DNA from 4 places in the Hymenobacter koreensis genome. Region 1 is predicted to be linked to each of the others. Evidence: riboswitches for the same ligand, from Rfam matches in the RefSeq annotation. Region 1 holds a riboswitch; each other region holds the start of a gene.
What was found. A riboswitch is a leader RNA that binds a small molecule or an ion and turns the genes downstream of it on or off. The one in region 1 is predicted to bind S-adenosylmethionine.

Region 1 (7,483 bases):
CGCGCCATTTACGACAAGAGCTCCGAAACCGTGCCGCAGAAAGCCGCGCCCGGCGCCAAGAATGATTACCTATTTGGTGAAAGTACCGGCCACGAGCACTTGGTGCAGGAAAACGGCCACCGCTTCGCTGTGGATTGGGAAACGGGCCAGAAAACTGGCTTTTTCATCGACCAGCGCGACAACCGCGCCTTGCTGGCTCGCTACGCCCCCGGCCGCCGCGTGCTCAACACGTTCTGCTACACCGGCGGCTTCTCGGTGTACGCCCTGCAAGCCGGCGCCGAGCTGGTACACTCCGTTGATTCCAGCAAGAAAGCCGTGGAGCTAACCGACCGCAACGCCGAGCTAACCGGCCTGCAGGACAAGCACGAATCCTACGCCCAGGATGTGTTCACCTTCCTGAAAGACCGCCACAACCAGTACGACCTCATCGTGCTCGACCCGCCGGCGTTTGCCAAGCACCTCTCGGCCCGCCACAACGCCCTCATGGGCTACAAGCGCCTGAACGTGGCCGGTATCAAGCAAATTGCCCCCGGCGGACTGCTGTTCACCTTCAGCTGCTCGCAGGTGGTGAGCATGGAGCTGTTCGAAGGCGCCATCATGGCTGCGGCCATCGAGGCCGGTCGCCCGGCGCGCATTCTGCACCGCCTCACCCAACCCGCCGACCACCCCGTGAGCCTGTTCCACCCCGAGGGCGAATACCTCAAGGGTTTGGTGCTGGCTGTGGATTAAGGCCTCACCCCCGGCCCCTCTCCAAAAGAGAGGGGAGCCTGAGGGCCGCAACGATTCCGTTCAACGACAGCGGGGCCGCCGAACTAAAGTTCGGCGGCCCCGCTTGGTTTATTGGCATCCGTATCAGTCAAGCTGAGCCGCGCCGTGGCGCTACAGCCGCCGTGGCTCCCCTCTCTTTCGGAGAGGGGCCGGGGGTGAGGCCCTTACTTTGCGCCCGGCGCCGGCATTTGCATCAGAAACTGACTGCTGCTGCCACCCGTGTACGTGGGCACGCTACTGCCGCCTTTCTCCCAGGCCTCAATCCAGCGCATTTGCACCAGCAGCGGCGTGAGCGACTGTTGCTGCTTTTCGTTGGCGTAGGCTTGCGCGTCGGCGGCAATGCGGATGGCTTTGGCCCGGCCTTCGGCTTCGGCAATGTTAATGCGGGCCTGGGCCTCGGCCTGGCGGATGCGGTTTTCGGTTTGCAAGCCGGTTTGCACAGCCGTGTTTTTAGCGTCGATGGCGGCTTTCAGGCTGGCGGGCGGCTCCAGCTTGGTGGTGATTTGCTGCACCGTGAAGCCCATGGCCTGCAGCTGTTTTATCAGATTCGCCTTCACCTGGGATTCGTAGGAGCCGCGGTTGCTGATGAGGCTGTCGGCGGTGTAGCGGTTGGTGGCCACGCGATAGGCCTCGTACACGGCCGTTTTCAGGAAGCCGTTTTCCAGGTCGGGCAGCGGGCGTCGGTACTGGCGGAAGATGTCGTCCACTTTGTCTTGCTGGATGAAATAGTTGAGGCTGGGCGCCACGCCAAAGCTGGAGCCGTCCTTGCTCTGCACCTCAAACTCCTCGTACTCCTTGTGCTGGGTGTACACCGGAAACTCGTACACGGCCGTGCTGATGGGTGAGTAGAACACCCAGCCCGTGGTATAGGTAATATCGTCCACGCCCCGGCCGGTGCCGGTCAGGTTCACTTTAATGCCCACGTTGCCGGCATCAATACGCTCTACTTTAATCAGGCTGCAGCTGCCAATGAGCACCAGCAGCAACAAGCCAGCGAAAATTATCGGCTTCAGCCAACGGCGGTTAGTGGCGAGGGGTAGGGCGCTCATGCGAATCGAGTTTAGGGGGAGTAGAAGAAGGCGGCTGGAACCGGCGAATGAGGGCACGTCCGGCCTGGTACAACGACAAGGCTACGCCCGTAGCCACGGCTAGCAAGCCCAGCACGCCGTAGGTCAGCCATTGGTCGGAGGGCTGGTTAAGCCAGTCGAGGAAGGTGGGCAGCGCGTAAGGCAGCGCCACGCCGTAAAAAAGCAGCCATACCACCAGCCAGCGGTACGAAGCACGGAATGCAGACATGGCCAAGCGTGTGGGCAAAGGAATAAGCGCCACAATATCCGTACTGCCGAGCATTCCCGCGGGATTTTTTCGCTTACGGCACCTACCGGCGGCCCGCGTTACTCCAAGCTATGTGTACAGTAAACCCGAAGAACGCAATGTTTCGGCTGTGCGGACGCCGGATGGACAGAACGAACCAGGAAGTATCAGACCCGCTTTATTGGTTGTTTTGCCTGCACCCTGCATACGCATTCCCCAAGCGTGAACCTTGGTTGCTAACCCATCCGTATGTAACTTCGCTACTGCTTATCCAGAAAGACCGAGGGACTGGGCCCTGCGACGTCTTAGCAACCAGCCATTGTGGCGGAGGTGCTAACTCCCATTTCACCCCCAAGGTGGAAGAAGATGAGCAAAGGAACCCGTTTGCGCGGTTTTCTCTTTCTGGATGGGCTTGTTGAAGCTGTTATTCCGAAGGAAAACCATGAAGACGCACTGTACCGACTCCCCCCTCCACGACATCCTCCAGCAGCGCGTACTCGTGCTCGACGGCGCCATGGGCACCATGATTCAGCGGCATACGCTGAGCGAAGAGGATTTCCGGGGGGCGCGCTTTGCTGACCATCCCAAGCCCCTGCGCGGCAACAACGACCTGCTGAGCATTACCCGGCCCGACATCATCCGGGACATTCACGCGCAGTATTTCGCCGCCGGGGCCGACATGGTGGAAACCAACACTTTCAGCGGCACCACCATTGCCCAGGCCGATTACGGCCTGGAGCACATTGCCTACGAGCTTAACTACGAGTCGGCGCGCATTGCCAAAGAAGTAGCCGACGAGTTTACCGCCCAAAACCCCGCCAAGCCGCGCTTCGTGGCCGGCGCCATCGGGCCCACCAACCGCACCGCCTCCCTCTCGCCCGACGTAAACCGCCCCGGTTTCCGCGCCGTGACATTTGATGAGCTGGCCGCGGCCTATCACGAGCAGGTGCGCGGCCTCGTGGACGGCGGGTCCGATGCCCTACTCATCGAAACCATTTTCGACACGCTGAACGCTAAAGCGGCCCTGTACGCCGTGCAGAAGTTCTTCGACGAAGGCGGCCGTGTGGTGCCCATCATGATTTCGGGCACCATTACTGATGCCTCGGGCCGCACGCTGTCGGGCCAAACGGTGGAAGCCTTTTGGAACTCCATTCGCCACTTGCCGCTGCTGAGCGTGGGACTGAACTGCGCCCTCGGCGCCGACCAGCTCAAGGTGTACGTGAAGGAGCTGAGCCGCATTGCCGACGTGCACATTTCCGCTTACCCAAATGCCGGCCTGCCCAACGCTTTTGGCGGCTACGACGAGTCGGCGCAGGAATTCGCGGCCGTGGTGGAGGACTACCTCAAAGATGGCATTGTAACCGTGGTGGGCGGCTGTTGCGGCACCACGCCTCAGCACATCGGCGAGTTGGCCAAGCTGGCCGGCCGGTATCAGCCCCGCCCCTTACGCGAGGTACTGCAAGCCACCCGTCTGAGCGGTTTGGAACCCTTCAGCATTACCCCCGAAAGCCTGTTCGTGAATGTGGGTGAGCGGTGCAACGTCACCGGCTCGCGCGCCTTTGCCCGCCTGATTCGCACCGGCGCCTACGAGGAGGCCCTGGCTGTGGCCCGCGACCAGGTGGAGGGTGGCGCGCAGGTGATTGACGTAAACATGGACGAAGGCATGCTCGACTCGGAGCAGGCCATGACCACGTTCCTGAACCTGATTGCCTCGGAGCCCGACATTTCGCGGGTGCCCGTCATGATCGACTCTTCGAAGTGGAGCGTACTGGAAGCCGGCCTGAAGTGCGTGCAGGGCAAGAGCATCGTCAACTCCATTTCGCTGAAAGAAGGTGAGGAAGTGTTCCGGCAGCGCGCCCGCACCGTGCGCCAGTACGGCGCGGCCATGGTGGTCATGGCTTTCGACGAAAACGGCCAAGCCGATACGTTCGAGAAGCGCATCGAAATCTGTAAGCGCAGCTACGACATTCTGGTGAACGAAGTCGGTTTCCCGGCCGAGGACATCATTTTCGACCCCAACATCCTGACGGTGGCCACCGGCATGGACGAGCACCGCAACTACGCGCTCGACTTCATTGAGGCCGTGCGCTGGATCAAGGCCAACCTGCCCGGCGCCCTCACCAGCGGCGGCGTGAGCAACATCAGCTTCTCGTTCCGCGGCAACGACGTGGTGCGTGAGGCCATGCACTCGGCCTTCCTCTACCACGCCATTCGCGCCGGTCTGGACATGGGCATTGTGAACCCCAGCCAGCTGGCCGTGTACGACGAAGTGCCCAAGGACCTGTTGGAGCTGGTGGAAGACGTGCTGCTGAACCGCCGCCCCGACGCCACCGAGCGCCTAGTGGACTTCGCCGAAACCGTGAAGCAGAAAGGCAAAACCGAAGTGGTGGCCGATGCCTGGCGCAGTCTGCCCGCACAAGAGCGCCTGCAGCACGCGCTGGTAAAAGGCATTGCCGACTTCATCGACCAGGACACCGAGGAAGTGCGCCAGCAGCTGCCGCGGCCGCTCGACGTGATTGAGGGTCCGCTGATGGCCGGCATGAACGTGGTGGGCGACCTGTTTGGCGCCGGTAAAATGTTCCTGCCGCAGGTGGTGAAATCGGCCCGCGTGATGAAGAAGGCCGTGGCGTATCTGGAGCCCTTCCTGCTGGCCGACAAGCGCGGGCAGGAACGCCAGACCGCCGGTAAAATCCTGCTGGCCACCGTGAAAGGCGACGTGCACGACATAGGCAAGAACATCGTGGGAGTAGTACTGGCCTGCAACAACTTCGACATCGTGGACCTGGGCGTGATGGTGCCGCTGGAGAAAATTCTCGACGAAGCCGTGGCGCACAACGTGGACATCATCGGCCTGAGCGGCCTGATTACGCCTTCGCTCGACGAAATGGTGTACGTGGCGGCCGAAATGGAAAAGCGCGGCCTAAAAACGCCGCTGCTCATCGGCGGGGCCACCACTTCGCGCCTGCACGCGGCGGTGAAAGTGGCCCCGGCCTACTCCGGCCCGCTGGTACACGTAAACGACGCCTCCCGCTCGGTAGGCGTGGCCGCCGGCTTGCTGGGTTCGGCCAGTGAAACCTACGCCCGCGCCGTGCGCGACGAGTACGAAACCCTGCGCCACGACTATGCCAGCCGTCAGCGCGAGAAAAACTATTTGCCCATTGAGGCCGCCCGTGCCAACGGTTTCCGCGCCGATTGGGACGCCACGCCCATTACCAAGCCCAGTTTCCTCGGCACCAAAGTGCTGGAAGACTACGACCTGGCCGAGCTGGCTACTTACATCGACTGGACGCCATTCTTCCACACCTGGGAACTGAAAGGCCGCTACCCGCGCATTCTGGACGACGAAAACCTGGGCGAAGCCGCCACTAAGCTCTTCGCCGATGCGCAGGCCATGCTCCGGCGCATTATCGACGAGAAGCTGCTCACGGCCCGCGCCGTGCTGGGCTTCTGGCCGGCCAACACCGTCGATTACGACACGATTCAGGTGTACGCCGACGACTCGCGCCAGCAGGTGGCCACCGAGTTTTTCACCCTGCGCCAGCAGGGCGAGAAGGGCACGGGCATTCCGAATATTGCCTTCTCCGATTTCGTGGCGCCGCGCGAAACCGGCCGCGAGGACTACATCGGCGGTTTTGCTGTAACGGCTGGTATTGGCATCGAAAAGCTGCTGGAGCAGTTCGAAAAAGACCACGACGATTACTCCAGCATCATGGTAAAAGCCCTGGCCGACCGCCTCGCCGAGGCTTTTGCCGAGCGCCTGCACCAGCGCGTGCGCGAGGAGTTCTGGGGCTACGCCTCGGGCGAAAACCTGTCGAACGAGGACCTCATTCAGGAGAAATACCGCGGCGTGCGCCCGGCCCCCGGCTACCCCGGCTGCCCCGACCATACCGAGAAAATCACCCTGTTCCAGCTCCTCGACGCCGAAGCCCAAACCGATATTCGCCTCACCGAGAACCTGGCTATGTACCCGGCATCTTCGGTGAGCGGCATGTATTACGCGCACCCCGATTCGCGCTACTTCGGCCTGGGCAAAATCGGCAAAGACCAGGTAGACGACATTGCCCGGCGCAAGAACATGCCTGTGGCCGAGCTGGAACGCTGGCTGAGCCCGAACCTAAATTACAACCCCACGGCCGTGCCCGTAACCGCACTGTAGCCGAAGCGCCTCCTATGAAAGTTACCGAGCACCTGGCCCGCGCCAACGGCAAAACGCTGTTTTCCTTTGAAGTGCTGCCGCCCAAGAAGGGCGAAAACATCCAGACGCTGTTCTCGAACATCGAGCCGCTGATGGAATTTAAGCCGCCGTTTATCGACGTTACCTACCACCGCGAAGAGTACGTGTACCGGCAGCGGCCAAACGGCGGCCTGGACAAGGTTACGGTGCGCAAACGTCCTGGCACGGTGGGCATTTGCGCCGCCATTAAAGGCCGCTTCGATGTGGACACGGTACCCCACCTGATTTGCGGCGGCTTCTCGAAAGAGGAAACCGAAAACGCCCTCATCGACCTGCATTTCCTAGGCATTGATAATGTGCTGGCCCTGCGCGGCGACCCGATTAAGTCGGAGCCCGGGTTTGTGCCGCACCCCGCGGGCCACGGCTACGCCAGCCAGCTCATCGGGCAGATAGCGGCCATGAACAGCGGCCGCTACCTCGACGAGGAGCAGCAGGACTCGGCCGCCACCAACTTCTGCATTGGCACGGCGGCCTACCCCGAAAAGCATTTCGAGGCGCCCAACCACGCCGCCGACCTGCGCTACCTCAAGCAGAAGATTGATGCCGGGGCCGAATACATCGTAACCCAGATGTTTTTCGATAACCAGCAGTTTTTCGGCTTTGTGGAGCGCTGCCGGGCCGCGGGCATTACGGCCCCCATTATTCCGGGCCTGAAGCCGCTGACCACCAAGAAGCAGCTGACCATGCTGCCGCGTACCTTCTTCCTGAACCTGCCCGAAGAACTGGTGGAAGCCGTGGCCCAGTGCCGCGACGATGCCGCCGCCCGCGAGGTAGGCATCGACTGGTGCATTCAGCAAAGCCGGGAGCTAATGGCAGCCGGTGTACCCAGCCTGCACTACTATTCCATGGGCAAGGCCGAAGCCGTACGCCGCGTGGCGGCTTCCTTATTCTAAGTTGCTCGTTGTCAGTTGCCAGTTGTCAGAGTTGATGTAACCACTTAACTGAAAACGAGCAACGAACAACCCGTTTACTTTGAACGACTACCTAACAGCGCCCTCAATACCCAAGCAAGGCAATGCCGGGCCCCTATGGCTCGGCATTGCTCTTTACAACTACGTATCTTCCGCGCTTACTGGCAACGGCACGTAAACACCCCGTCTTCGCCTGCGTACTAGTACCGATTCTGCCCCTCCCGTCCAATTGATCATTGTTGCCCACTCATTGATC
Region 2 (7,483 bases), on a different contig from region 1:
CCACCGACGATGTGTCCATTCCGGCCAATGCCATTCGGATGCCGGTGCTGAGCTCGGCCGCTTCTGCGGCGGGCTTTACTGTAGCGGCGGGTGCTTCCATGACGGTTGCCCCTAGCGGTACGCTTTCGGTAGCGGGCAACTTGACCAACAACGGCACAGTAACGGGCTTGGGCACGGTTACGCTTACCGGTACGGCGCAACAAACGCTAAGTGGCACCGGCACGGCCGACCTCGGTTACCTGACCGTGGGCACGGCCGGGGCACAATCCAGCTTGCCCCTGCAAATACGGCGCGTACTAACGGCCAACGGCAACCTGGCTCTGACCGACAACACGCTCACGCTGTTGTCGGATGCGGGTGCTACGGCCATGCTCTACAATGTGCCCGCCGCATCGGTAACCGGCCGGGTAACTGTGCAGCGCTACCTCGATGGCTCGCTCAACGGGGGTCCTGGCTACCGCCACCTATCGTCCCCGGTGGAAAACCCTCCTCTCGCCGATCTGGCTACAGCATCGTTCACGCCCATTGTAAATCCTAATTACACCAGCAGCACCGTTCCTTTCCCCAACATATTCTACTTCGGCACGAATGACGTTGGCCCAGGTACTTCGGTAGCCGATTTCGATCAAGGCTGGTTGTCGCCAGCTTCTACTACCAACGTTGTTCTTTCTTTTGCTTCGGCCTATTCCGTGAACATTGCCGGCAACCAAATGGTAGACTTCGTGGGCACACTCAACACGCAAGGGCGACAGCCGATAATTCCGCAACGCAATGGTTTGCCTCAGGCGGGCTGGAACTTGATTGGTAACCCCTTTCCTGGCCCTATCGATTGGAACGTCCTCATTACCGGGGCCGACAACGTTGACAACGCCCTGTACGTGTTTAAGTCCTCGGGACAGTACACGGGCTCGTACGCCACGTACATCAACGGCGTTTCGGCCAACGGCGGCTCAAACATCATTCCCATGGGCCAGGGCTTTTTTATTCGCACGAGCGTACCCAGAGCCGACTTCGGAACAATTATTTTTTCGAACGCCTCCCGCCTGACGAGCTACCAGAACCCGGCGCTGCAACGCACCCAGGAAACCCGTCCGCTGGTGCAGCTGGAACTGCGCGGCAGCACTGGCCCCGCCGATCAGGTAACGGTATACCTCCAGCCCGGTGCTACCGCCGGTTTCGACGCCGCTTTCGATGCCTACAAGCTGGCCGGCAGCAACGCCACGCGCCTGGCCATTCAGGCGGGCAGCAGCGAGCTTTCCATCAGCGGCCTGCCTCTGCCGGGCCAAAGCCCGGTAACGGTGCCGCTGCTGGTACAGGTGGCGCAGCCGGGCTCCTACACCCTGGAAGCCTCGCGCCTAATCAACCTGCCGGCCGGCACCACCGCGTTTCTGCACGATGCGCAAACCGGTACCCGCATCAACCTGGCGCAGCAGGCCATCTATTCTTTCACGGCCACCGGCACCACCCTGCCGGGTCGTTTTTCGCTGGAGCTGAACCCCAACCGGCCACTGGCCGCTAACACCGCACTCAGCGAACAGTTGAGCGTGTACCCCAACCCCGCCCGTCAGGAGTTATGGCTGGGCCTGCCGGTTTCGGCCCGCAAACTAGGTGCCGAGGTAACGGTGGTCAACGCATTGGGCCAGCAGGTGTTTGCGCAGAAACTGCCCGCTACGGTTGCTCAGGAAAATCAAAAACTGGCACTGCCGGCCTTAGCCCGGGGCGTTTATACGCTGCGGGTTGCCTTGGCTGAAGGCGTGGCCACCAAACGTTTGGTTATCGAATAGCACCTCGTTGTGGGTTTCGTTGTCTACGGGCCGCTGCATTCGTGCAGCGGCCCGTAGCTTTTTGTTGACCAGTTTCAAGCATAAACTTCGTAACGGATATCTTCGCAGCCTTATGCCCGCGTCCATTATTGCTCCTGCTGTGCCCGTTGCGGCAGCTTCTATTAGCTCCGAAGTACGCCTTGCCTACGTGTTGCAGCACTTTTGGCAGGCCTACGAGCCAACAAGCCCGGTTACGATTGGGGTGCCCGGCCAGCAGGCGCAGGTGGAAGTTGCAGTTGCTGATGCCGGCTTCTTTGACCAACGCCAGCCGTACCCGCCTGCCCCCATATGGCACGAGTGGCAAGGCAGGGAAGTACCGTTTTTCTTCGGTCCAGCGGCCGGGCAGCCGTTGTTGACATTGCAGTCCGGCCGTGCTCTGGTTCATGCCGACCTGGTTTCGGCGGCATTCTACCTACTTAGCGGCTGGCAGGAATACTTTTCGGAAGAGCGCGACCAGCACGGTCGGTTTCCTTACGCGGCCAGCGTGCAACACCAATATGGTTTTGTGGATGTGCCGGTGGTCAACTGCTACTTCGAGGTGCTGCGCACAGCCGTGGAGCACGTAACGGGCGAGCAGCTCCGCCCCCGCCGCTGGCTTGGTGGTGCGAAATGGGCGGCTTTCGTCACCCACGACGTAGACAGCCTGTTCGGTTCTTGGAAAGCACCGGCGAAAGCCGCATTGCAGCAAGGACGGCTGCTTGAAACCTTCCAGATAGCCATGCGCAGCTTGGCGGGGGTCGATGCCTGGAACAACCTGGAAGCTGTGCAGGCTACAGCCCGCAAGCACGGTGCCCCATCGACCTTTTTTATGCTCGGCAGCACCCAAAAAGCCGCGAACGGAACGCCGAACGCCGACTACCGCGTAAGCGCCCCGGGCATGCAGCGTCGCTTACGAAACCTGCAGGCCAGCGGCGCAGAGTTGTCCGTACACGGTAGCATTGGCACGGCTACCGATGCGGCCAAGCTGCGCCGGGAAAAGCAGCTACTGCCCGGCACCGTTTCCGGCAACCGCTTCCATTACCTGAGCTGGGAGCCCCGCCTCACACCTGGTTTGGTGGATGCGGAAGGCTTCGGCTACGATTCAACGCTAGGTTTTCCCGAGCACTTTGGGTTCCGCAACAGTTACTGTTTGCCGTTTCAGCCCTTCAATTTTGCAACTGGCCGAGCCTGTTCCTTTCTGGAAATTCCGCTGAACGTGATGGATGCAACGCTGCACCACCCGAGTTACCTGCAGCTAGCACCGCAAGAAATATTGCCAGCATTGGAACCCATGTTGCAGGAAATCGAACGGTTTGGGGGCGTGTGCACTCTGCTTTGGCACAACGACCACTTCGATCCGGCCAACACCGTTACCGGGCCGCGCCAGTTCGCTGCGCTGATGGAGTACCTTCGCAGCCGTAATGTCGCGTTCATGACCGGCCAGCAAATTGTGAATGACCAAAAACCGAGCTGAGAAAAGGGGCGCACCGCAACCGTCGCAGCTGTAATCATTTGCCTGTTTCCGTATCTGCCTTTCATTTCCTCACTTGGGCATCCTCCAGCGGCAAGGGCTGCGCAACACTGTAATATCGTACGTTGGCCTGGGCCTGGGCTTCGTGAACACGGCTTTCGTGCTGCCGCGCCTGCTGGCCCCCGACGAAATTGGCCTGACGCGCACTTTGGTTCAAATTGCCACCATTTACGCGCAGGTGGCGGCGCTGGGCTTCGGCAGTGTGGGCATTCGGTTTTTCCCCTACTTCCGCAACCGCGAAACGGGGCACCACGGCTTCCTACCCTTGCTGCTGGGCTTGCCCATGTTGGGCTTTGGCGTAGTCACGGCTTTGTACTTGCTAGGGCGGCCGCTGGTGTTGCGGCAGTACGAGCACGAGTCGGCGCTGTTCAATCCGTATTACTTCTGGGTGGTGCTGCTGGCGTTTTTCACGCTGCTCTACAGCCTGCTCGAATCGTACTTACGGGCCTTGTACCACTCCTCGTTCACGGCTTTCGTGCAGGATATCGGGCAGCGCGTGCTTACCATTATCCTGGCCGTGCTCTACGGCAAAGGGTTGCTGAGTTTCCACGAATTCGTGCTGGCCTTTATTAGCCTCTACGCATTCAATGTGCTGGTAACGGTGCTTTACCTGCTGTACATAGGTGAATTGCACCTCCGCCCTAACGCCGCCGTGCTGCGCGTACAGCCGCTGAAAACCCTAGTGGGCTATGGCGGCTTTGCGTTGCTCTCCAACATGTCGGGCCTCATCATCACTTCCATCGACACGCTGATGGTAGGCGCGCAGATCAACTTCGCGGCTACGGGGGTGTACACCACGGCCGCCTACATCAGCACGGCGCTGGTTATTCCGTTTCGGGCGCTGAACAAGATTGCCTTTCCGCTGCTGGCCGATTATTGGAAACAGCAAGACTTGACCCGCATGGCCGATTTTTACCGACGGGCCACGCGCCTGGGCACGGTGCTTGGGTGTTACCTGGCCCTAGGAATCGGCTTAAATCTCGATTTCATCTACGGCCTTATTGGCAAGCCCGAATACGCGGCGGGCGCGGTTTCCGTGCTGCTGTTGATGGCCGGTCGGCTTATAGATGGCATTACGGGCGTGAACGGACTCATTGTAGTTACCTCGCCCCGTTACCGCTTCGACCTGATCTTCAATCTTTCCCTGGCTGTAATCACGGTAGTGCTGAACCTGGTGCTAATTCCGCCAATGGGCATAACCGGCGCAGCCCTGGCCACGCTACTGGCCATGACGGCTATTAACATCGCGCGCACGTGGTTTGTGTGGTACGCGTACCGCATGCAACCCTTTAGCATGCGCATCCTGCTGGTGCTGGGTATTGCGGCGGCGGCAGGCCTCGCGGCATGGCTGGTGCCCACGCTACCCTCGGCATTTCTGACCATGGTGCTGCGCTCAGCGGTTCTCACGGGCACCTACGGGGGGCTGCTGCTCCTGACCAATGCCGAGCCCGAGGTGATTCAGCTGTGGCAAAAAACCCGTAGCCGTTTCTGGCTGAAATAGTTGCTCCAAGCGTATTGCAGGCCGCAGCGGCGGCAGGAACACTTAATGATGCGCTCCTGCCGCCGCTGCGGTTATCTTTTGAAGGCTTTTAGGCTATTCGGTTCCCTTCGGGCTCCACGGTATCATCAACCTGTAAACCCAGCCGCAGCTTGCTGTGCTTTTTGCCATAGGCGTAGTAAATCACCAAGCCGAGGGCCAGCCACACGAACAAGCGCAACCATGTGTCCCAAGGTAAGCTGAGCATCATAATCAAGCAGGTAATGATGCCGAGAATGGGCACCAGCGGCACCCACGGCGTACGGAAGGCTCGCGGCGCGTTTGGCTCGCGTTTGCGCATTATCAGTACGGCAAGGCACACCATTACAAAGGCCAGCAGCGTACCGATGCTGCACATTTCGCCCACTACATTAATGGGAACCAAGCCCGCAAACAGGCTGATGAAAGCGCCCAGCAGCAGGTTGGACTTGTGCGGGGTTTGGAAACGCGGATGCACCTGCGAAAACACGCGCGGCAGCAATCCGTCGCGCGACATGGAGAAGAATACCCGCGACTGGCCCAACAAATCGACCAGAATAACCGAGGTGTAGCCGATGAGAATGGCCAGAATTACGGCCGAGCTCAGCCAGGCATAGGGCGTTTTTTCGATGGCAATGGCTACCGGCGCCGCGCTGTTCTTGAACTCCGAGAAGTTGGCCAGGCCCGTCATAACGTGCCCAAACAGCACGAACAGTACCGTACACACCAGCAAGGAGCCAATAATGCCGATGGGCATGTTGCGCTGTGGGTTCTTGGCTTCCTGGGCCATGGTGGCCACAATATCAAAGCCGATGAACACGAAGAAGACCACGCCGGCGCCGCGCAGAATCCCGCTCCAGCCAAATTCGCCGAATTTGCCGGTGTTGGCCGGTATGTACGGCTGGTAGTTGGCCGGATCGATGTAGCGCCAGCCCAGGGCGATGAACACGAGCACCACCGATACCTTCAGGGCCACCACAATGGCGTTAAACCACGCCGAGCCCTGTGTGCCCCGCACGATGATGGCCGTAATAGCTAACACCACCAGAATGGCCGGCAAATTCACCACACCATGCACCGTGGAGCCGTCGGCCAGCGTGCTGGTTTCGAACGGCGACATCACCAGTTGCGGCGGAATGTGCAGGTCGTACTTGGCCAGAAACCGCACCAAGTACTGCGACCAGCTGATGGCCACGGTGGCTGCCCCCACGGAGTATTCCAGCACCAAATCCCACCCAATAATCCAGGCAAATAGCTCGCCCAGCGTGGCATACGAGTACGTATAGGCCGAGCCGGCTACCGGTACCATAGAGGCAAACTCGGCGTAGCACAAAGCCGAGAAAGCGCAGCCTACGGCCGCCACAATAAACGACAGGGTAATGGCCGGGCCCGTGTGGTTCGCGGCCGCAATACCGGTAAGCGAAAACAGACCCGCCCCAATAATTACCCCTACCCCAATGGCAATGAGGTTAAACGGCCCCAAACTGCGTTTGAGCGTATGCGAGCCAGTCTCTGCGGCTTCCAGCCGCAGCAGTTCCAACGATTTTTTAAGCATGATTAAGAAAGCTGCAATCGGCCGAGAGCTACCGGAAACCGGTGCCTTGCGCATTGCGTGACGCCCACGCTTGGTGACGCCTACTTAGGGCTACCAAACGAGAAGCAAAAAAGAAGACAGAAGGAAGGTGTAAATGGCGCAATGCCATCTACCCGCAGGAGAGTAAGGTCCTGCTATGCATCAGCGCCCAATTGGGCACAAGTGTGATGACCGTTACCGGAAAGCGTACTTCAACAACAACAGCAACGGCCCTCTACGTGCAGGCCCATGGCCTGCGGGTTGGTAGATGGGTAGTACGCCGCCCCACGGCGGATAAACGAAGCAAAAAGGCTGACCAGAGCGCCCACAGCAACTTGTTTTTATATGATCAGGACTTGGCACCGTTCCGGATGTTCCGGGGGGTTGCCGGCGTTTCGTCGAGCCTGTCTCTCCGCGCCTCTGTATAAAAACAATCCTTCAGCAGTAAAGAATTGATGCCGCAAAGGTAGGAGCCGCCTCGCCGCATCTGCAAATCGTTCCCGATTTATGTCTGCCTCACGGCCGGTATAAAAACAGCCTCCGCGCGCCTGCTTTAACGGTGCAGGCGCGCGGAGGCTGTTTTGGACTGACTGAAAAGGGCCGTTGAATAACCAGCCAATCAGCGGGTTAGTAGTTGTACGACACACCCGCCGACACGCCCGTGGACTGGCCCAGGTTGCGGCCGCCCACGTACTGGCTGGCGCCTAGCACCACCCCGAAACCTTTGGCCACCGGCTTAAAAACACTCACGCCCACGCGGGTGTAGTTCACGCGGGTAGCGGTGAAGTCGCCGGTGAAGCCCGGCTGCAGAATGTCGGTGCCTTCGTCGCTCGACTGCTGGAACGAGGCCCAGCCTTCGGCGTACAGGTTGAGGCCGGCGTAACCCACTTTGGCATCGGCAATAAAGGCGTTGGGCACCTGCCGGGTGCGGTAACTGTAGCCGGCCTGGCCGGTCAGGAACACGCCTGAGGGTGTTTTCAGGTGCACTACGCCCAAGGTATTGAGCTTGGTGGCGCGGTTACCAATGGCAATGATATACTCCAAGCCCACGTTCGACTGAT
Region 3 (7,483 bases), on a different contig from region 1:
TTGCAGCAGCGCTAAAGTAGAGCCAATGCCAGCAGGCAAAGGTACGACAAATCTAAATCGGCGGTTCGCCCAGGCACTACATCCTAACGCTATAACAGCCTGCACAAAACGCTTCGGGCTGGACTGCCGTTGTTTTGCGCAGAACGCGGTAGTAATTCCCTATCTGCGGCTATTCTCGGCCTTAATGTAGTTTTAACCGCCTCCCGTAAACCTACTGCGTATTTTTGCCGGGCATTCCCCTCTCTTTCGCATGAGTAACCTCCAGCAAGACCGTCAGCTGCTCGAAAAACTGTCGCCTTCGCGCATGTTGTTGCCGGTGGTCATTGGGTTGGGCGTAGTCGGCTTTATGTTCTGGCGCAGCTACAAGCCCGGCGACTTGGCCCCGTTGGCCGATGCTCGCCCGTGGTGGCTGCTGGTTACGCTGCTCGTGCTGCTGGTGCGCGACCTGGGCTACGTGTACCGCATCAAGCATATTTCCGAGGAAACGCTGTCGTGGAAGCAAAGCCTTGATGTAATTATGATCTGGGAGTTTGCCTCCTGTGTGCTGCCGTCGGCGGTGGGCGGTACGGCTATTGCCTCGTTTCTACTGAACAAGGAGGGCATTCCACTGGGCAAGTCGTTGGCCTACGTGATGGTTACAGCCATGCTAGACAACCTGTATTTTGTGGTGGCCGTGCCGCTGGTGATACTGCTGGCCGGCGACTACATCTACCCGCACGAAGCGTTGCAGGGCGGTTTCGTGCTTACGCTCAAAATTGCTTTTGGCCTCAGCTACGTGTTCACCCTCGCGTACTCGGGCTTAATGGCGTATGCGCTGTTCGTGAACCCGCACTCGGTAAAGCGGTTGCTGGTGCGCTTGTTTTCGCTGAAAGGCCTGCACCGCTGGCGCCGCCGGGCGTACCACCATAGCCTGGAAATGGTACACGCCTCGGCACAGTTGCGCGGTAATAGCCTTGGGTATTGGCTGCAGGCGGCTTTATCTACGGCCTTCGTCTGGACGGCGCGCTACCTCGTTATCGGTTGCCTGATTGCCGCTTTTGTGCCCATTACGGCCGGCACTTTCGGCATCATCTTCGCCCGAAACCTCATCTACAAAGTGGTGTTGCTGGTGGCCATTACCCCTGGTGGCGCCGGCTTTGCCGAAGGCGCGTTTCCCACGTTCTTCCGCAAGTTCGCCGGCTCCGATACCATGACGAACTTCATTCTGCTGCTCTACCGCATCGTTACGTATTACCTGTACTTGGTGCTGGGCACCATTTTCCTGCCGCGCTGGGTAGGCCGGGTATTCGGCAAGAAAGTAGTGAAAGAGGTTATGGCCTCGTAGTATCGGCCTGACCAATAAACGACGCACAAAAAAGCCCTTCCGCCGAAGCAGAAGGGCTTTTCAATTTGCTTGAATAGTTGCTTACTCCTTTTCCAGCTGCAGCTCGGCGCCTTCGGGGCTACGTAGCGTCAGGCGGTCGTCGGTAAGCGTAACCACGTCGAAGGTGTTGGCCGCGTTACCGTTTTCGGGCGTCATGGTAATCTTCTTGTTGGCTTGGTCGAAGGTGTACTTGCCGTTCACCGTTTGCGCCTGCGAGGTCATGTTGTACTGGCCGTTGGCGTAAAACCGAATCTGCTCGTCTTCCTGGGCGTCGGTTTGCTTAACCTTGTCGCCGGAGGCGTCTTTCTCTTTATGGGTTTTCCACACCTTGCTTTCGGTGCCGTAAAGCATGTTAACGCCTTCTACCTTGCCTTCCTTGCTGCCGCAAGCGAAGGTAAACAGGGTAACAAGCATGAAAAGGCTGGCGAGGTAATGGAGGCGGGTTACTTGTTTCATGGGTGAAGTCGGTTTAAGATGAGGGAGGATCGAATGCATTAGACCGCCGTTTAGCGGCCGAGTTTCTTACGCGCAACCGTTCAAAGGGTTAACATAGCTATGTGCAAATGCATGAGGGGCAGCGGCACCACAACCTAGTTGGCAGCTCCAGCGTAAAGCAGAGCCGACCAATTGATCATCAGACTGTTGGCCGCTTTCTTTTCTCAACCTCCAACCGACACACCACCATGGGACTGTTTGATTTCCTGAGCAATAAGGGCGAAAAAGAGCCCGTAAAACCAACCACCCAACCCGCAGCCGGCGACTCGACCGGTTTCTTTGGCAACCAGACGCAGCCCGCCGCTACCCAAGGCGACTCCTACACGGTAGTAAGCGGCGACTCACTGTCGAAAATTGCCAAAAACCACTACGGCGACGCTGCCAAGTGGCACCAGATTTACGATGCCAATAAGGCCACCATCGGCAACAACCCCGACCACATTGAAGTGGGTCAGAAGTTAACGCTGCCGAAGCTATAATCGACTACCACAAGCAAGTCTGAAGCCGTCCGGAGTTAATCCCGGATGGCTTTTTTTGTAGGCAAGAAAAAATTCATAAACAGCTTAAAGGCAGACAAATACACGCATCATATATAATAAGGCACAAAAACTGCGCGCGTCTATTTTTCCTCGCCAAAAAACTTTATCAAGCTCTTGCGCTTTTAAAATCCAGCACTACATTTGTGCCGATCGATGCTTCCGGCATCAATCTTTTTTTGACGCGTTTTATTCCGAAGAGGCGAGAGAACAGGCTCCGCGACCCTCTGGCAACCACCAGCAAATGCACCAGCTGGCAGGTGCCAATTCCTGCCCCCGACCGAAATCGGCGGGGGACAAATAAATGGCGTGCTATGGCAACTACCCCACACCCCTCCGCCCCTTTCTCGTTCCGCTCTCCGGCGGCGCCCGTTACGGCTTTGTTCGTTTCCGCCGCCGCTCAGGGCATGGTCATGCCGCAGCCGCTGCATGCCGCTGCCATGTTGGGCTGTTGTTGCTGTTGTTGGTAGTTGTGCTGCGTTCGGGTTGCTAGTTAGCCCGCCCTACCCCTTCCCATTTCTGATTTTGCCGCCGGGCTTAACTGGCGGCGCGTGGCTGTTTCACTTCCGAATCTTCGTTTCGGCGCTACAGGCTACGGTTTTGGCGCATTCCACTCGCAGTTGTACCGGGTCATTTGCCGGTCAGCGCGGGGCCGCCCTCCTGCATCGAGTCCTCATTCTCTCAACCTCTTTCTCAGCCTAATCATGTCTGCTCAAAACTTCCAGTTCGAGACCCTGCAACTCCACGCCGGCCAGCAGCCCGACCCCACCACCGGCGCCCGTGCCGTGCCGCTGTACCAAACCACTTCCTACGTGTTCAAGAACGCTGAACACGGCGCCAACCTGTTTGCCCTAAAGGAGTTCGGCAACATTTACACCCGCCTCATGAACCCCACCACCGACGTGTTCGAGCAGCGCATTGCGGCGCTTGAAGGCGGTGTGGCGGCCCTGGCTACGGCCTCGGGCCAAGCGGCGCAGTTCATTGCCTTGAACAACATTCTGCAAGCCGGCGACAATTTCGTTTCGACTTCGTTCCTGTACGGCGGCACGTACAACCAGTTTAAAGTAGCCTTCAAGCGCCTGGGTGTGGAAGTACGCTTTGCCGACGGCGACAACCCCGAGAGCTTCGAGCGGCTAATTGACGAGAATACCAAGGCCCTGTACTTGGAAACCATTGGCAACCCCGGCTTTAACATTCCGGATTTCGAGGCCATTGCCGCCATTGCTGAGAAACACGACCTCCCGCTGATTGTGGATAACACCTTTGGGGCAGGCGGCTACCTGTTTCGGCCGCTGGAGCACGGCGCGCACATTGTGGTGGCTTCAGCTACCAAGTGGATTGGCGGCCACGGCACCAGCATTGGCGGGGTGATTGTGGACGGTGGCAAATACGATTTTGGCAACGGCAAATTCCCGCAATTTACCGAGCCGAGCGAAGGCTACCACGGCCTCGTGTTCAACGACGTATTTGGCAAGGGCGGTCCGTTCGGCAACATCGCCTTCATCATTCGGGCCCGCGTGGAAGGGTTGCGCGACTTCGGTCCGTCGCAGAGCCCGTTTAACTCCTTCCTGCTGCTGCAGGGCATTGAAACCTTAAGCCTGCGCGTGGACCGCACCGTGGAAAACGCCCTCAAAATTGCCGAATGGCTGGAGCAGCACCCGCAGGTGGAAGCCGTGAACTACCCTGGTCTGAAAAGTAGCCGCTACCACCAACTGGCCACCAAATACCTGAAGCGCGGCTTTGGCGGCGTGCTCACCTTCGCCATCAAAGGCTCGAAGGACACGGCCACGCAGTTCATTGACAACCTACAACTGGTAAGCCACCTGGCCAACGTGGGCGACGCCAAAACGCTCATCATTCAGCCCTCGGCCACCACGCACCAGCAACTTTCCGACGAAGAGCAGCGCGCTGCCGGCGTAACGCCCACGCTGCTGCGCCTCTCGCTAGGCCTGGAGCACATCGACGACATCAAAGCCGACCTGCAACGCGCATTCGACGCCGTAAGCAACGCCGAAACGCGCTCATTCGACAGCGACGAAAGCGAAATCCTAACCAAGCAGGAAGCCGAGCACCCCGCTACGCTGGAAGTGTAAAGGGAGGGGAAAACCGTGGCCGCGCCTGGGTACCTGGCGCGGCCCCACCTCCAGCCAGCGGGGCCTTGTTCACCGGCCTTTTCCACCCACATTGAAAAGGAGCCTCTCGCAGGCTCTACCGCACCCTCTGCGGGAGCCGGCGAACAAGGAAATTTCAAACCGAACGCGCGTAAAACTGCGCCAAGGCATTATTTAGCAGACTTTGCGGGGCTGATTTCCATGAACGAGCCAGCTGTATTGCGCCTTACCCAACCGTTGCCGCTTGAGTGCGGCGGCGTGCTACCGGGCGTGCAAATCACCTACCATACTTATGGCACCCTAAACGCCGCCCAGGATAACGTGCTGTGGGTGTGCCATGCCCTCACGGCCAACTCCGATGTGTTGGACTGGTGGCCGGGCTTGGTGGGCGCGGGTCATTACTTCGACCCGGCCGACTGGTTTATCGTGTGCGCCAACGTGCTGGGCTCGTGCTACGGCACCACCGGCCCGGCCACACCGCTGCCGCCGCACCACCGGCCGCTATACCAGGCGTTTCCGCGCCTTACGGTGCGCGACGTGGTGGCGGCGCACGAGCAATTACGTCAGCACTTGGGCCTAGCCAAAATTCACACGGTTATCGGCGGCTCCTTAGGCGGTCAGCAGGCCGTGGAATGGGCCGTGCAACAGCCCGAGCTGTTCGAACACCTGGTGCTGCTGGCTACTAACGCCCGCCACTCGCCGTGGGGCATTGCATTTAACGAGGCGCAGCGGCTAGCCATTCAGGCCGATTGTACCTACGAAGGCGGCGGCCCCGACGGCGGTCGGGCCGGCTTGCGGGCGGCCCGGGCCGTGGCGCTGCTTAGCTACCGCAGCCACGACGCCTACGGCCGCACCCAGGCCGAAACCGACGACGATGCCCTGCCGGCGTTTTACCGCGCCAGCTCTTACCAGCAATACCAGGGCGATAAGCTAGTGGCGCGCTTCAATGCCTACAGCTACGTCACGCTCTCGCAAATCATGGACTCGCACCATGTGGGGCGCGGGCGCGGCGGCGTGGAAGCAGCCTTGGCGCGGGTGCAGGCCCGCACCTTGGTGTTGGGCATTACCTCCGATGTGCTCTTTCCCGTGAGCGAGCAGCAGGAACTTGCCCGGCTGATTCCGGGCGCTATGTACGCCGAAATGGAGTCGCCTTACGGCCACGACGGCTTCCTGATTGAAACCGCGCAAATCGCGCATTTTCTCGACCGATTTTATGTCCAAACCTTCGCCCATTAACCCCCTGCGCCTCGGTCTCATTGGCTTTGGCTGCGTGGGGCAAGGGCTCTACGATATTCTGCAGAAGCTACCCGAGCCGGGCTTTGTGGTGCAGCGCATCGCCGTAAAAAACCCCTCGAAGCTGCGCCCATTACCAGCCGAGCGGTTCGAGTTCCACGCCGACGACCTCGTGAATGACCCCGAGCTGGATTTGTTGGTGGAAGTTATCGACGACCCCAACGAGGCGTTTCGACTGGTGAGCCAGGCCCTGCAGCTGGGCCGCAAGGTAGCAACGGCCAACAAGGCCATGGTGGCCCGCCACCTACCCGAGCTGCTGGATTTACAACGCGAATTCGGCGGCGCATTGCTCTACGAAGCATCGGTGTGCGGCAGCATTCCCGTTATACGCACCCTCGACAGCTACTTCGGCCAGGAGCCGCTGCACAGCGTGAGCGGCATTTTCAACGGTTCTTCGAATTACGTACTCACGGGCATGACCACGGCCGGCGTAGATTATGCCACGGTGCTGGCCGAAGCCCAAGCCCAGGGTTTTGCCGAAACCGACCCGTCGCTGGACATGGCCGCATTCGACCCGCGCTCCAAAGCTGTGATTTTGGCGGCCCACGCGTACGGCGTGCTGCTGAACCCCGACGAGGTGCTAAACCTGGGCATCGAAAGCATCAGCTCGGCCGATATCCGTTTCGCGGCCGAGCGTGGTCAGAAGATTAAGGTAGTAGCCAGCCTGCTGCGCCTGCCCGCAGGCGGAGCCACGGTGTTTGTAACGCCGCAGTTCGTGGATGCCGATTCGCCGCTGTACCACGTGGAGCGCGAGTTTAACGGCGTGGTGGTGGACGCTGCTTTTGCCGGTCAGCATTTCTGGCGCGGACGCGGCGCGGGCGGCCACCCCACCGGCTCGGCCGTGCTATCGGACCTAGTCGCGCTGCGTAACGGCTTCCGCTACGCTTACCCTAAGCTTACAGAAACGACGGCGGCAACCAGCGTTGCGCCCGATCTGGAGCTGGAAGTGTACGTGCGGCACGCCCCCAAAGAGCTGCGGCAGGCGCTGCAGCTCACCGACATCGGCGACGCGCTAAGCGCCCCCGGTTTTAGCTACGATTATGTGGTGGGCTACACTCGCCTGAGCACATTGCTGCAGCACCGCGACGCGCTACGGGCGGCTGGGGTATTTGTGGCCCGCACCGGCAAAGTGCGTAGTGTTACCGCCGAGCCAAAGCCAGAGCTAATCACGGCAGAGCTAGTAGCCGAATAGCCCTAAGGGACTATTCCCCGGTTTTTCAGCAGTCCGCTTTCGAAATGAATCGGTATAACAAGGCCCCGCTACCAGCCGGTAGCGGGGCCTTGTTGCTTTGCTGAAATTTATTGCAGCATAAGTCGGCGGCCGGGCAGGCCGTCGCCGCTGAGGTAATACAGGCCGCTGGGCAGATTGCCACGGGGAATAGTCAGGTGGGGATGTTCCCACAGAATACGGCGTACGGTACGGCCTTTGGCATCAACCAGGGCCAGCCATACGGGTTTGAACGGGACGCCGGCGGGGGCAGTCAGGTTGATGGTTTGCTGGGCGGGCACCGGGAAAATACTGGCGGCCGATAGCGAGGTTGACTTGCTGGAGGCCAGCACCGTGCCGGGCTGGCGCAGCAGCGGCCGCAGGAAGTCGCGCACGGTTTGGAACGTAGTATCGAAGTAAGCCACGCTGGTGGCGCCGGTACCGTTGTAGGGCACGTGCGGGGCCCCACGCAGGGTAC
Region 4 (7,483 bases), on a different contig from region 1:
CGTTCAGTTGCGAGGTCGGAATTTTCTTGGTTTTGTTTTTATACACTTCCATCACCGTTTCGATGGCCTTGTGTACACGCTGCTTGGTAACGGTGCTGGTGAAAACGATGGGCGGGTAGCTGATGGGCGCAATTCGCTTGTAAATCTCGTCTTCGAACTCCTTGGCGGTGTTGGTTTCCTTGTTTTCGATCAGGTCCCACTTGTTCACCAGAATCACGATGCCCTTGCGGTTGCGGTCGGCCAAGCCGATGATGCTCACGTCCTGGGCTTCAATGCCACGGGTGGCGTCGAGCATTACAATGCACACGTCCGACTCTTCCAGCGCGCGGAGGGCGCGGAGGTTGGAATAGAACTCCACGTCCTCGTCAACGCGGGCCTTGCGGCGCAAACCGGCGGTATCGATGAGGATAAACTCGTTACCGAAGGCGTTGTAGCGGGTGTGAATGGCGTCGCGGGTGGTACCTGCAATGTCGGTCACGATGCTGCGCTCTTCGCCCAGCAACACGTTCACGAAAGACGACTTGCCCACGTTCGGACGGCCCACCACGGTAATGCGCGGAATGCCTGCGTCGGGGTCTTCCACGCCTTCTTCTTCGAAGTGGCTGACCACGGCATCGAGTAAATCACCGGTGCCGGAACCCGTTTGCGAGCTGATGGTGAAAATGTCGCCGGTGCCGAGGCCCAGAGCGTAAAACTCGCCCACGGCTTGCACACGCCTGATGCTGTCGGCTTTATTAGCTACCAGGTAAATCGGCTTCTTGTTGTCGTAGCGACGCAGTACGTTGGCAAACTCTTCATCGAGCGGGTGCAGGCCGGCGTCGAGGTCGACCATGAACAGCACCACAGTGGCTTCGTCGATGGCCAGCTTTACTTGGCGGCGAATGCCTTCCTCAAACACGTCATCGGAGCCCACTACGTAGCCGCCGGTATCGATAACGGTGAAGTACTTGCCTACCCAGTCGCCGTAGCCGTAGTGTCGGTCGCGGGTTACGCCCGACTGGTTGTCCATGATGGCCTTCCGTTCGCCAACCAAGCGGTTGAACAGGGTGGACTTGCCCACGTTGGGGCGGCCCACAATTGCAATGGTATTCTTCATTGTGCTGACCCCAGCCGTCGGTCCGACCATGTTCGACGGTGCCCGGGGTAGTTAAGTGAGTATGAGTGGTCGGGAGTATTCGTTACAGCAGGACTTTAAACATCAGATAAATGCCAAAACCAATTGCGGCAAGCGCAGCAGTTAATTCATTCATCCAGTGCTTGAAAGAATATGTGGTTTTATTACGGGACGGGTAGTTTGTCTGCACCCGGTTCCACAGAACGAGGCCGATCAGAAAGAGGATTACGCCGATTATACCTGCATACCAATCGGGGATTTCCGAAAACAGTTCCCCCACCCTTAATCCTGCTTGTAGCCGAAGCGGCCGAGCATTTTAGCGTCGTGGCGCCAGTTTTCGTTGACCTTCACGTGCATTTCGAGGAAAACCTTCTTCTGGAAGAACTTCTCCATTTCCTCGCGGGCCCAGGTGCCTACCTTCTTGATGGCGTCGCCTTTGTTGCCGATGATGATGCCCTTCTGTGACGCCCGCTCGCAGTAAATGATGGCGCGCATCCGGATGATGTTCTCGTCTTCCTTGAACTCTTCAATCACGACTTCGGTGCTGTAGGGCACTTCTTTCTTATAAAGCTTGAAGATTTTCTCCCGGATCATTTCCGAGGCGAAGAAGCGCTCCGGCTTGTCGGTCAGCTCGTCTTTGGGGTAATACGCTTCGTGCTCGGGCAGGCGGTCGATGATGTGATTAAAGACCTGCTCGGTGTTGAAGGCATTTAAGGCGGAAATCGGAATGATTTCGGCGGCATTGGGCATGTGCTCATGCCAGTAAGCCATTTTGGCTTCTACCTCTTCCTGCGTGGCTTGGTCGATTTTGTTAACCAGCAACAGCACCGGCACCTCGGAACGGCGCAGGCGTTCTACCACCGGCTCTTCGTCGTACTTCTCGAAGATATCGGTGACGAACAGGATAACGTCGGCGTCTTCCAGCGAGGAGTACACAAAAGACATCATGGCCGATTGCAACTCGTATTTGGGCTGAATGATACCGGGCGTGTCGGAGTATACCAACTGAAAATCGGGGCCGTTCAGAATGCCCAGAATGCGGTGGCGCGTGGTTTGGGCTTTGCTGGTGATGATGCTCAGCCGCTCGCCCACGAGCACGTTCATCAGGGTCGACTTGCCCACGTTGGGTTTGCCGATGATGCTCACGAAGCCGGCGCGGTGCGGTTTGGGGTCGGTAGTCACAGGAGGTAATGCGTTAAGGGGCACAAAGGTACGGCTTTATGCCCGGCCGGGCTGCATAGGCTGAATAATAGGCGCTTACGGCAGCCCACAGCCTTCAGCAACGCGCGGGCTGCTAGCAGCTAACGGCTGGCTCTGAGCCGGTGTTTAGGGAACAGAGTCATCATTCCTGCCGCCTCTTTAGGTAATAATGTGGTGGGTTTCCTTCATCATCACGCCACTGGACAGAACAGGAGCCGTAACTATAGCTCCCAGTCCCCTGTGAAACCCTGATGGAAATCAGCTCCGGGGGCAGGACTTTTGCCATGAACGCAAACCTTGTGGGCGCTACCTTTGTCTGGCAATTGCACACTGCGCGGGAATTGATTTCCGCGGTGTTCCTTGCCTCTTACTATGCCTTCCACTCCCGCTTCTACCAAAGGCCGCATCGGCGTGCTGCTCGTGAACCTCGGCACGCCCGATTCACCCAAAACCGCCGACGTACGCCGTTACCTCAACGAGTTTCTGACCGATGGCCGCGTGGTGGACATGCCCGCTGCCATTCGTTACCCGCTGTTTCGGGGCGTAGTGGTACCGCTGCGGGCGCCCAAATCGGCTAAGGTGTACCAGCAGCTCTGGACGGAGCGTGGCTCGCCCCTGCTCTTTCACGGCCTCGACCTGAAAAAGATGGTGCAGGAGCAGCTTGGTAACGACTACCTCGTGGCCTTTGGCATGCGTTACCAGAACCCCAGCATCGAAAGTGCCCTGCAGGAGCTGCGCGACGCGGCCGTGGACCGCATCATTGTGTTGCCGCTGTTTCCGCAGTACGCGGCGGCCAGCACGGGCTCGGTGCAGGAGAAAGTGATGGAAATTGTGAGCAAGTGGTGGGTGGTACCCAGCATCAGCTTCATCAGCAGCTTTGCCGACGACCCCGGCTACATCAACACGTTTGCCACGCTGGGCAAGGCCGAAATGGCCAAGCGCAACTACGACCACGTGGTATTCAGCTACCACGGCATACCCGAGCGCCACGTGCTGAAGGGCAGCCAGAACGGTTACTGCAAGCTGGCGAACTGCTGCAACCACTACAACAAGAACAACCGCTACTGCTACCGCGCTCAGTGCTACGAAACCTCGCGGTTGCTAGCCAAGGCCATGGACCTCGCGCCCGAGCAGTACACCGTAACGTTCCAGAGCCGCTTGCAAAGCCGCCTGCGCGACCCATGGCTGCAGCCCTACACCGACGAGGTGCTGAAGGAATTCCCTGGCAAAGGCATCCAGAACGTGCTGGCCTTCAGCCCCGCTTTCGTGGCCGATTGCCTGGAAACCACCATTGAGGTGGGCGAAGAGTTCAAGGAAATGTTTGAGGAAGCAGGCGGCGGCCACTGGCAGCTGGTAGCCAGCTGTAACACGCACCCGCTGTGGGTGGAAGCCGTGGTCGACATGATTCACCGCAACTAAGTACCAGCACCCTTTTTGAGTTGATTTTACCACCGGCCAGTTGCCTGCTACTCAGCGGCGACTGGCCGGTTTTTCGTGGCCCGATGGAAAAGTATTTGGGGTTTTGAAATCGTCGCCCTTACATTTGGGCACCAATTCTTTCTTTCCCAAAGGATTGTTTTTATACAGAGGCGTGGAGAGACTGGCTCCGTGAAGCGCCGGCAACCATCGGGTGTATTACCCGAACGGTGCCAAGTCCAGACCATATAAAAACAAGAGCCGTGGCTTCCACCCTCACCCTTCGCGCAACGTTATCTGGTCCGGCTACTTGGCCGCTGAAGCCCATGGGCTCGACCTGCCGGAGTACCTATGCGGTACTCCCCGTGTGCTCGTGTTGTTGTTGAGGGCCGCCTTTCCCCATATTTCCTGCTGACTCGTGACCGGCTGGCTGCTGTTTGCAGCTCCGGCACGCCTGAAATGCCGCGTTCCTGCTAAGGCCGCGCCGTTTCCCTCAGCCCCCTGTTTTCTGGTTTCACCCTTGGCGTTTCCTCGTGCGGGCGGCGCCTACCCCTGCTGCATAGGCGTTTCGCTCTTAACGCGAAGGTGGCGCAGTTGCGCGAGCAACTGGTTCAGGCCGAAGCGCTAGGCCGTTGCGCCATTTTGCTTCGGTATCCGCCGGCTAGGCCATTTTCTACTTACTCATGCCTGTTTTCCCTTTCTCGGCCGCGGCTGGCAACACGCCTCAGCGGTCATTCCTGATTTACCCTGCTAGCCGCCGAAAGGTCCCCCGGCGCTTTACTCATCGGCGGTATAGCAGTTCCCTCAATCCAGCCCTGCGGCAGCGTCTGCTGGCTTACATACCTGATGTATTCGGCTGGCTGCAGGCCGGGGCGCACACCTACCTCTGCCCCAATACGAGCTACTTAACCGCAGCCGTGCACCAAGCCCTGGTGCGCGTGGTGCAGCAGGAAACCGACCTGTCCCACGAAAGGGCCTCGGCCTACGTGCTGGCACTTCGCCAGCAGAGCGGCTACTAGCCGGCTGATCTTTTCCACTCCGGCTGAGCAGTCTGACCCACCTCACTGCGCTACCTCATTCTCCTACCACAACCGCAAATGCCCGAAGCTCGACTAAACCCAGAGTCTGCTGAAGACCAGCCTGCCCTTGCGGTTGTGACCGATTCGTCCGCAGCACCGAATCCCGTGTCGCGGTCGGTCATCCGGCACATTGCGACTGCCGAAACCAGGTGGCGCCGCATTGTAACGGCTTCGCTGTTAGCGTTTGGGGCCCTGCTTGCGTTTGATATTGTGTCGCTGTATTATACCTGGCCGCAGATATGGAACGCCGTCAGCAACGCCAACATGTTCTACATTTTTGTGGCCGTCGGCTTTGGGGCGCAGCTGGTCGATGGACTGCTGGGCATGGGCTACGGGGTGGTTACAGCCATTAGCCTCATGTCACTGGGCATGAGCCCGGTGGCTGTTAGCGCCAGCATTCATACCGCCGAAATGTTTGCCAGCGGTGCCTCGGGCTACTCGCACTACAAGCTGGGGAACGTGAACCGCCGACTGGTAAAAGCGCTGGTGCTGCCGGGAGTATTGGGGGCAGTGAGCGGCGCTCTGCTCCTTTCGTACACCGGCGAGCGGTATGCAACTTGGGTTAAGCCTGTTTTGGCCACTTACCTGCTTTACCTGGGCTTCCGCTTGCTGGCCCGGGCGCTTAGTCGCATAGAACGAAAGCGAAAAGCCACCCGTCTGGGTTGGCTGGCCGCATTCGGTGGCTTCCTCGACTCGTTTGGCGGTGGCGGCTGGGGGCCCTTGGTCACCAGTACGCTCATTGCCCGGGGGCGCACGCCGCAATACGTTATCGGCTCGGTTAGCCTTACTGAGTTTTTCGTGACGTTTGCCAGTGCCCTCACATTTTTCGCTACCCTTGGTATTTCACACTGGCAAATCGTGCTCGGGCTAATTGTGGGCGGCCTATTGGCAGCCCCGCTGGCGGCTCGTTTGGCCGGCCGAATTTCCACGCGCATCATGTTCTTGGGCGTGGGCCTCATGGTAATAGTATGGAGCGTATGGGCACTGCGCAAGCTGTTCTTCTAGCTTAATTCATCGGCTGGGCCTAGACACACCAAAGGCCGATGAGCTACTATAAAAGTCGTTCATCGGCCTCTGGCCTGAGAAAATAGTGCGCTACCCCAGTGGCGGGGCGCTGCCATCCGGCAAGCGGCGCATGGATGCCTGTTCGGCAGTACGACGTGCGCGGTAAAAATGGCTTTCGTCGTACGGCGGGCCTTCGTAAAAGGGCGTGTTGTCGTTGGCAACGGGCACCGGCAGGCGCAGGGCCCTGAGCATGGATTCCTCCAGGTCGCGGCTGATGTGAATATCCTGGTACGGCGGATAGTTCATCACCGAGTTAATGTCGAGGGCAGGCACGAATACGTTATCGTCGTCGTGGTCGATAGCGGCGGCACCGATGGGAATCAGCACGTGTCGTTCCCGGTCGTTAATGTTCAGTGCCGAATCCAGCTCCACGTCGAGGTAGCGCACTTTCAGCGCGTCGGGCTCTACGATAAGCTCGTACACATCGCCAAATCTTTTACCATCGGCGCCGCGCACGGCCCACCCGCGCACGTCGGGGCTGCCGTCGGCCACTTCAAAGTCTTTCAAATCGCGCAGGCGCACCAGATGCATGCCGGCTGCGGAGGGGACATTCGTTGGCTCCATTCGGGTTTCCAAAAATCAGGTTAAGACATTATGCGGCCGGCTTTTCCAGCACACGCACGATGTTAGCGGCTTGCTGGAAAAAAACCTGGGTGGCTTGTTGCTCGGCGGGCGTATCGGTACGGCCGGTAAGTTGGGTGGCCTTTTCACGCAGGGCTTTGGCCTCGCGTTCTACAGTGGTATAACCTCGCTGCTGCAATGCTTCGATGAGGTCGGCAGCGGCCACAAAACCCGGACGCAAGCTGCCGTTTTGCTCGTTGATGCGGCTGGTGGCACTGGTCAGGTCGTTGCGCCGCTCGTCTACGTTGGCATCGCGCAGGTCGCTGCGGTCGGCCATGGTTACCAGCACGTTGCTGAGCAGCAGCAATCCGCGGCGGGCGTAGGTTCCGGAGGTGGGGTCGTCGGCCACGAACGCGTAGAAATCGGCCGGGGTGGCAGTGCCTTCGGCAGCCAGCGCATCGGTGTCGGCGGGGCGGGAGTCGGGTTGCACCTCGGGGTCGGCTACCGCGGCAGTATCGGCCGGGGTTGAGGCAGCCGGAGCGGGGGCGGTGGGCACCGGCTGGTCGGGGCCGGGGTCACGGCTGAGCAGGTACCAGGCGCCCAGGCCCAGCAATGCCAGCACCAGCAAAATCAGCAGCCACGGGCTAACCGATTTCTTTTTGCGTTGAATGTTGATGTCGGCCATATATAGAAAGGTCGGTTTGCACGGGAGTACGCACAGCCGTCAAAAATGGGTACTTCAAAATAAAAACTTCCCGCCGTGCATATTCTCACCTTCCTGTTTAGCCCAGTCGATGCTCATGCAAGGCATGTGACTAACGTAAGCGATGAATGAGCCATAATAATGACCGGCTTTCGATGCGCCAATTATAAGCCACTGAGTTACTATTGAAGCAGATGTCCCAGTGCTTTCTACGAAAAATTACTTGGGCATTGCGTCTAAAAAGCAAGCTGCGGCCTAAGCCTGTTTTTGCCAGAAACCAGCCGATAAAAAAGGCCCGATTCTGCTTCAGAATCGGGCCTTTTTAGTTGCATGGGCAAGCGTTAA

Region 2: another riboswitch for S-adenosylmethionine. It lies ahead of ABD903_RS17260 (amino acid permease); the one in region 1 lies ahead of metH (methionine synthase).
Region 3: another riboswitch for S-adenosylmethionine. It lies ahead of ABD903_RS11525 (O-acetylhomoserine aminocarboxypropyltransferase/cysteine synthase family protein); the one in region 1 lies ahead of metH (methionine synthase).
Region 4: another riboswitch for S-adenosylmethionine. It lies ahead of ABD903_RS07030 (hypothetical protein); the one in region 1 lies ahead of metH (methionine synthase).

The regions. Positions count from the first base shown of each region.
Region 1 covers NZ_BAABHA010000015.1:246,129-253,611, reverse strand. Annotated here, with positions in the region: gene ABD903_RS19825 (class I SAM-dependent rRNA methyltransferase) at 1-729, shown strand, start outside; gene ABD903_RS19820 (prohibitin family protein) at 933-1,817, opposite strand; gene ABD903_RS19815 (hypothetical protein) at 1,792-2,064, opposite strand; SAM riboswitch class I at 2,347-2,455, shown strand; gene metH (methionine synthase) at 2,525-6,238, shown strand; gene metF (methylenetetrahydrofolate reductase [NAD(P)H]) at 6,253-7,209, shown strand.
Region 2 covers NZ_BAABHA010000010.1:748,539-756,021, forward strand. Annotated here, with positions in the region: gene ABD903_RS17245 (LamG-like jellyroll fold domain-containing protein) at 1-1,784, shown strand, start outside; gene ABD903_RS17250 (DUF7033 domain-containing protein) at 1,897-3,276, shown strand; gene ABD903_RS17255 (oligosaccharide flippase family protein) at 3,350-4,834, shown strand; gene ABD903_RS17260 (amino acid permease) at 4,923-6,404, opposite strand; SAM riboswitch class I at 6,761-6,853, opposite strand; gene ABD903_RS17265 (hypothetical protein) at 7,050-7,483, opposite strand, start outside.
Region 3 covers NZ_BAABHA010000006.1:117,120-124,602, reverse strand. Annotated here, with positions in the region: gene ABD903_RS11540 (lysylphosphatidylglycerol synthase transmembrane domain-containing protein) at 251-1,324, shown strand; gene ABD903_RS11535 (lipocalin family protein) at 1,406-1,819, opposite strand; gene ABD903_RS11530 (LysM peptidoglycan-binding domain-containing protein) at 2,047-2,337, shown strand; SAM riboswitch class I at 2,581-2,701, shown strand; gene ABD903_RS11525 (O-acetylhomoserine aminocarboxypropyltransferase/cysteine synthase family protein) at 3,099-4,487, shown strand; gene metX (homoserine O-acetyltransferase MetX) at 4,707-5,741, shown strand; gene ABD903_RS11515 (homoserine dehydrogenase) at 5,719-6,990, shown strand; gene ABD903_RS11510 (alpha/beta hydrolase fold domain-containing protein) at 7,098-7,483, opposite strand, start outside.
Region 4 covers NZ_BAABHA010000002.1:964,180-971,662, forward strand. Annotated here, with positions in the region: gene der (ribosome biogenesis GTPase Der) at 1-1,096, opposite strand, end outside; gene era (GTPase Era) at 1,397-2,296, opposite strand; gene hemH (ferrochelatase) at 2,687-3,733, shown strand; SAM riboswitch class I at 3,891-3,985, shown strand; gene ABD903_RS07030 (hypothetical protein) at 4,414-4,749, shown strand; gene ABD903_RS07035 (sulfite exporter TauE/SafE family protein) at 4,885-5,814, shown strand; gene ABD903_RS07040 (PRC-barrel domain-containing protein) at 5,905-6,405, opposite strand; gene ABD903_RS07045 (hypothetical protein) at 6,467-7,120, opposite strand; gene ABD903_RS07050 (cysteine desulfurase family protein) at 7,480-7,483, opposite strand, start outside.